Linked DNA regions of Ketobacter sp. MCCC 1A13808. The protein of the gene in region 2 interacts with the protein of the main gene of each other region in a pairwise test. Links are inferred from orthologs where the notes say so. Each region holds a gene or a part of one and is shown on either strand. Other genes may lie near its edges.

Region 1 (3,286 bases), on a different replicon or contig from region 2:
GATCCAAACCTACGCCAATCTAACTACATTTAATTACTAGAAAGCACTACCTTCATTTAAAGGTCATAATGTTTTCTGAATTCAAATTAATGCTTGTTTACAAACAGAACACGGCTATTAGCTTAGGATCACAATAGAGACAAGCATCAGACAAAGAAAAATCGCTTTTTCTTATATAAGCGGATAAAGCGCTTGAATCCTGTTGATCCTGACCAAATAAAAAAATTGACACCTTTTTTAGAAAGCAGAAAAGAAAATCACTCTATTTCAATATATCGCATCCCGGATTTCGACTAACTTGCACAAACCGGCGCGCATCAATATTGATAATTCGCCGACAAGTCGATGAGCGCAGCACCCACCGCTTGCAATCGGGAGCAGTCGGATTTCCATCGCCGTCATAGGGCTGCTAGATTTTAATTTCCACTTCCGCGTAATTCATACCGAAGTCCGGTACCCACTTATCCACATTGGTGCCATAGGCAATAAAGAACGAACTCTGTTTATCCGCGGGTGGTGGAATAAGGCACGAGTGTATTCCGGTGGTGCTCACAGAATTAAGATTAGACACATTAATATGTTCAAACGGTCGTTCACTCGGTAACTGAGAGGCATAGCAAATTTGAAAATAGCCAGATTGACCTTTTCTTCCCCACCGACAAAAGACGCAGGCAAAAAAAAACTCAGGCACCGAATGCGGTGGCCTGAGCTTTTTATCAAGCGGGTATTTTAAAGGGACGTTTTACTTAGGAGCGCGCTTACGCTCATTCTCCTTCAGCAACTTTTTACGGATGCGGATGGAGCTGGGGGTTACTTCGACCAGTTCGTCCTTGTCAATAAAGTCCAACGCCTGTTCCAGCGAATAACGAATCGGTGGGGTAAGCACGATGTTCTCGTCAGTGCCCGCAGCCCGGATGTTGGTCAGCTGCTTGGCCTTGGTCGGGTTGATTACCAGGTCGTTGCCACGCGAGTGAATGCCGATGACCTGGCCCTCGTACACTTCAACGTTAGGGTCAATCATAAGGCGACCCCGATCCTGCAGATTGAACAGAGCATAACCCAACGTCTTACCGGTGATCATGGAAATCAAAACACCGTTCTGACGTTTGCTGACGTCGCCTTCTTTCAACTCGCCATAGTGAGAGAACGTGGAATTCATAATGCCGGTACCGGACGTCATGGTCAGGAACTCGGAACGGAAACCGATAAGACCGCGGGAAGGCGCGATAAAGTCCATACGCACGCGACCTTTGCCGTCGGGCACCATGTCCGCCATTTCAGCTTTACGCAAACCCAGTTGCTCCATAATGGAACCCTGGTGCTGCTCTTCGATATCAATCATCAGCTGCTCATAAGGCTCTTGCGTCTTACCATCCGCTTCTTTCAGGATGACCTCAGGAGATCCCACTGCCAGCTCAAAGCCTTCCCGACGCATATTCTCGATCAACACCGACAAATGCAGTTCTCCTCGGCCAGAAACCCGAAAACGGTCCGGACTTTCGGTGTCTTCCACCCGCAAGGCCACGTTGTGAATCAACTCCTTTTCCAGACGCTCACGGATATTACGCGAGGTCACGAACTTGCCTTCTTTGCCTGCAAAAGGAGAGGTATTGACCTGGAAGATCATGCTAACGGTCGGCTCGTCCACGGTCAGGGGCGGCAATGCTTCAACCAGTTCCGGCGAACACACCGTGTCCGATATAAATAGTTCATCAATACCGGTGATACAGATGATGTCACCAGCCTCGGCATCGGGCACATCGATCCGGTCCAGACCGTGATGACCCATGATCTTAAGAATCTTGCCGTTACGAGTCTTACCTTCGCGATCCACAATCTTGACCGGGGAGCCGGCTTTGATTTTGCCACGTTTAACCCGGCCGATACCGATAACTCCCAGAAAGCTGGAATAATCCAGGGAACTGATCTGCATCTGGAAAGGCCCGTCAGAATCCACTTCCGGCGGCGACACCTTATCGATTACTGCCTGAAACAATGGGGTCATGTCTTCGGCCATATCATCTGCATCCATCCCGGCAATGCCGTTCAACGCAGACGCATAGATAACCGGAAAATCCAACTGCTCGTCGGTCGCACCCAAACGGTCAAACAAGTCAAACACCTGATCCATCACCCAGTCAGGACGAGCCCCGGGCCGGTCGATCTTATTAATTACAACAATGGGATTGAGGCCCTGGGCAAATGCCTTCTGAGTAACAAAACGAGTTTGCGGCATGGGGCCATCAACGGCGTCAACCAACAGCAGTACAGAGTCCACCATGGACATAACGCGCTCAACTTCTCCACCGAAGTCGGCGTGTCCGGGGGTATCTACTATATTGATATGGTAGTCATTCCACTCGATTGCGGTATTTTTGGCCAGGATTGTGATCCCGCGTTCTTTCTCAAGATCATTGGAGTCCATCACTCGCTCACCTTCGTCTTTACGACCTAAGGTGCCGGATTGTTGTAACAGCTTGTCCACCAGAGTTGTTTTACCATGGTCAACGTGCGCGATAATGGCGATATTACGGATTTTTTCGATCACAAATTTACGGCCTCGGCCCAATACAGTACATCAAGGCGCGGGAGTATACCTGAAACCATTGACAACTGGGCAGCAGGATTTACATTTTTTGCACAATAAGCGGATTTTATCCTGTATAATTCGCGCCCTTTGAATTTCAACTTTGGCATGTCCAAAAAGCGAGCAAGTGAACAATATGGCTATTCAACGCAAAGCAATTGCCTTGATATCCGGCGGACTGGACTCCATGCTGGCGGTAAAAACGATTCAGAATCAAGGCATTAAAGTAGAAGGCGTTAATTTCTATACCGGATTCTGTGTGGAAGGTCATACTCATGCCATCCGTAAAAAAGACAAGGATAAAGAGAAACGCAATAATTCCTTATGGGTCGCTGAGCAGCTCGGCATTAAAATGAATATTGTTGATATATCAAAAGAATATAAAGATATCGTGCTCAACCCACAATACGGCTACGGCGCCAACCTTAACCCTTGCCTGGATTGCAAAATCTTCATGGTGGAACAAGCCAACGCCATGCTGAACAAGGCCCGTGAACTGGCAGACGAAGGCGGTTTTGACTTTATTATCACCGGCGAGGTGATTGGTCAGCGCCCCAAATCTCAACGTAAAGAGACCATGCCCCTGATTGCCCGCGAGTCCGGTGCCGATGACCGCCTGTTGCGCCCCCTCAGCGCCAAATTGCTGCCTCCCACCCTGCCGGAGCGTGAAGGCTGGATCGATCGTGAACAGTTACACGA
Region 2 (3,285 bases):
CCACTGCAGTACAGAAACCATCGCGTTCCAGGCTGATTACAAGCCTGAAGATATGGCCATATCAATTCGCTACGCCGCGCTACAGGGTGAGTTATCGCTTTTGCAGGAATATGCAGCCAGTACAAACCCTCCGTGGCGGGAAAAAATCAAAAGCTACAACACGTTCGCCATTCAATTAAGTGAAGGTATTGAAGCCCGCCTGGACGCAGCCCGCACACTTCTCAGTGAAGTTCATGCCGAAGAAATCAACACCAAAAACGCTATTATCGAAACCTTATCAAAACAAAAACACGCGCTGGACGAGCAACTGGCCAGTCTAAAACCGTTGTCAGAAATGATCGGGGAAATAACGGACGAAAGTGACTCCCGTCATGATCTCGAACTTAAGCTCTATAAAGCATTACTGGCGCTATGCGAAAACGTGGAACACAGTGAAAAATTACGCGAAGTTGTGTTTTTACTACATGAATCTTTTCATACTAGCCAGCTGCAAAACGAAGCCTCCGAAACGACCACTACAGAGTCGCAAAACAACACCGAGATGCTGAACAACATAATTGACAAACAAAACGAATCGATCAGTGAACTACGCGCGCAAATAAAGTCTCTGCAAAGTAAAATCCCCGGCGACGAATTAACGCAACTGGTCGAAGATTCGCAAAACAGCGACCTCGAAACCGACCAGGATACGAAAGATTAAGCTGCAGCCGGTATCTGATGAGATTCGATTTACTTATAGATACGGTGACTCACATTCGGCTCTCCCGCTTTATGCCGAAACTCCCAACAGAAGTGAACCGGTTTACCACGGGAAAAATCGGGTGGCAGGCTAGCTTTGGTCCTATCTTTCACGTCATAGCGCTGCTCCAGTTCCGGCTCCAGCTTAAACTTGTTAAAGTTGTTCGAGAATATCACTACGCCGCCGGGCTCAAGTCGTTTCATCACCAGATCCAGTAATTCAACCTGGGATTTCTGCACATCAAAATGACCGTCCATACGCTTTGAATTAGAAAAGGTAGGCGGGTCCAGAAAAATGACATCAAACTGATCATTAGTGGTTTTCAACCACTTTAGACAATCCGTCTGGATCAACTCATGAACCGATTCTGAGCATCCGTTAATATACAAATTATTACGCGCCCAGTTCAGATAAGTAGCCGACATGTCCACCGATACCGTTTTCTTCGCTCCGCCCAGCGCCGCATGAACGGTGCCGGCTCCGGTATAGCAAAATAAATTCAGAAAACGTTTACCTTTAGCCAGCTTTTGGATGTCAATACGGGTCGGACGGTGATCCAGAAACACCCCCGTATCCAGGTAATCGTCCAGATTCACCAGCAGTAGCGCCCGCTCCTCTTCAATCAGAAAGGTTCGCTTCTTATCGCTGAGCTTCTGATACTGCTGCCGCCCTTTCTGCTGCTGCCGGCTTTTGACATGGATGTGCGAAAAGGAAATATCAAATAACAGTCGCAGGCCATCGATAGCATCTTGTAAACGTCGAGCTGCTTTATCAGGATCGACGGTTTTCGGCGGCGCATACTCCTGCACCTGCAGGTGCCCGTTATACCAATCGATGGCCAGATTGTATTCGGGGATATCGGCGTTATAGATTCGGTACGCTGCGATTTGCTCGCGTTCAACCCATTTTGAAATGGTTTTTACGTTTTTCCTGATCCGGTTCAACATATCAACCGCAGGGACGACTTCCGCATTTATCTGACGCATTGGTAACGGCAATCGTTGATATTGTGTCGGGCGCTCTACCACTTTTCCGGAACGAATGACACAACGGATCGGACCGTTATAGACTCTGAAAGTCGCTGGATCTTCAAGTTGCAATGCATCGACAAACTCCACCTGATTACTGATCAGACCAACTGACCAGTGCATACAGTTCTTCTGCAGCAAACGAGCCATTGCCCGATAAAGAAAAATCAATTGGGTGTCTTTATCAAGACGTTCACCATAAGGTGGATTGATTACCACTACACCGCCCTGCGCAGCCACCTTTTCGTTCACCGAAAAGTTGATTAATTCCCGGCGCTCAACGTGAATGCAACCATCTAGCCCCGCTGCACGAATATTATTTAAGGACGACTGTATCGAATTCTGATCTGCATCGTACCCTTTGATGGAAAATTCAATTTTTTCTGACAAATCACGCCCGGCTGCTTCGCTTATGACTTGTTGCCACAGTGTTTCATCATGATAACGCCAACGCTCAAAGCCAAACCCTTTTCGTATTAATCCAGGCGCAATATCGGCCTTCATCATAGCGGCTTCGATCAGCAAGGTACCGGAGCCACACATGGGATCAATTAGATTATCAGCAAACTTTGGCCAACCGGCACTCATTAACAACGCAGCAGCCAGTGTTTCTTTGATCGGCGCTTCGTTTTGCGCCACACGGTAACCGCGCCGGTGCAGTGGCTCACCGGACAATTCCAGCGACACCTGCACGCTACTTTTTCCAAAGTGAACATGAATGCGCAGATCGGGGGCGCGAGTATCTATATTGGGGCGATCACCGACGCAATCACGAAAATGGTCGACAATTGCATCCTTGGTTTTGTACATAATATATTGCGTATTCAGGTTAACCGAAGCATCTTTAGACACCGAAATGGAAAGGCTGTCTTTCACATCCATATGCATCTGCCAGTGCACCTGACGCAAGCTTTCGTAATATTCCTGCTCGTTTTTATATTCAAACTCCGCAATAGGCAGCAAAATTCGCGAGGCGATACGGGACCAAAGACAAAACTGATAGAGATTTTTCAGCCCTGCAGGGCCTTCCACCGCACTCCCCACTAATTGGTAGTCATCACCGCCAATGCCTTGAATTTCTTCCAATAAAAAACGTTCCAGTCCACCAGCACAGGTGATTACCAAGCGCGATGTATTCCAATCCATCTCATTCATTATGAATTAACACCTTTAATTAACTCTCTGAATTATAAAGCAACCCGAGTTGATCAGGGTTTTATCTATTACTTAAATCAATACAAGCGTGTCATTTATATGACAAATTTTATGTCGACATTCACGTCTAACTTCGGTACTAATATAAGTCCGGCCTTTGAAAAAAGGACGCCGGAACTTTTCCCCGCAATCATCCTCCAAGGAGACATGCAAGCACAAACTTCACGCTTCAATTTTCACAAAAACCTATAACTAGGAAAACGAGGTCGATAGTTTATGAAGAGACAAAAACGCGATAAATCCAGCAGAGCCTATACTCGTGGCTATCAAGCAGGTGTGAGCGGTCGCTCAAAAGACTCCTGC

The links.
Region 1: the proteins of rlmKL (region 2) and typA interact in binary tests that used the Escherichia coli proteins (3 or more experiments, as listed by UniProt). The link is inferred for Ketobacter sp. MCCC 1A13808 from one-to-one orthologs.

The regions. Positions count from the first base shown.
Region 1 is NZ_VRKW01000010.1:104,431-107,716, forward strand. Bases 146-3,105 are described here. They hold typA (translational GTPase TypA), read right to left. Parts: upstream 2,549-3,105; coding sequence 743-2,548; downstream 146-742. Other genes in these bases: FT643_RS16990 (hypothetical protein), read right to left, coding at 410-571; FT643_RS17000 (tRNA (5-methylaminomethyl-2-thiouridylate)-methyltransferase), read left to right, coding at 2,724-3,105. Also shown: more of FT643_RS17000, read left to right, coding at 3,106-3,286. UniProt on the Escherichia coli protein: A 50S ribosomal subunit assembly protein with GTPase and nucleotide-independent chaperone activity, required for 50S subunit assembly at low temperatures, may also play a role in translation.
Region 2 is NZ_VRKW01000016.1:46,676-49,960, reverse strand. What follows is about bases 327-3,285. They hold rlmKL (bifunctional 23S rRNA (guanine(2069)-N(7))-methyltransferase RlmK/23S rRNA (guanine(2445)-N(2))-methyltransferase RlmL), read right to left. Parts: upstream 2,923-3,285; coding sequence 730-2,922; downstream 327-729. Other genes in these bases: rmf (ribosome modulation factor), read left to right, coding at 3,199-3,285; FT643_RS20060 (hypothetical protein), read left to right, coding at 327-700. In the rest of the region: more of FT643_RS20060, read left to right, coding at 1-326. UniProt on the Escherichia coli protein: Specifically methylates the guanine in position 2445 (m2G2445) and the guanine in position 2069 (m7G2069) of 23S rRNA. Methylation occurs before assembly of 23S rRNA into 50S subunits.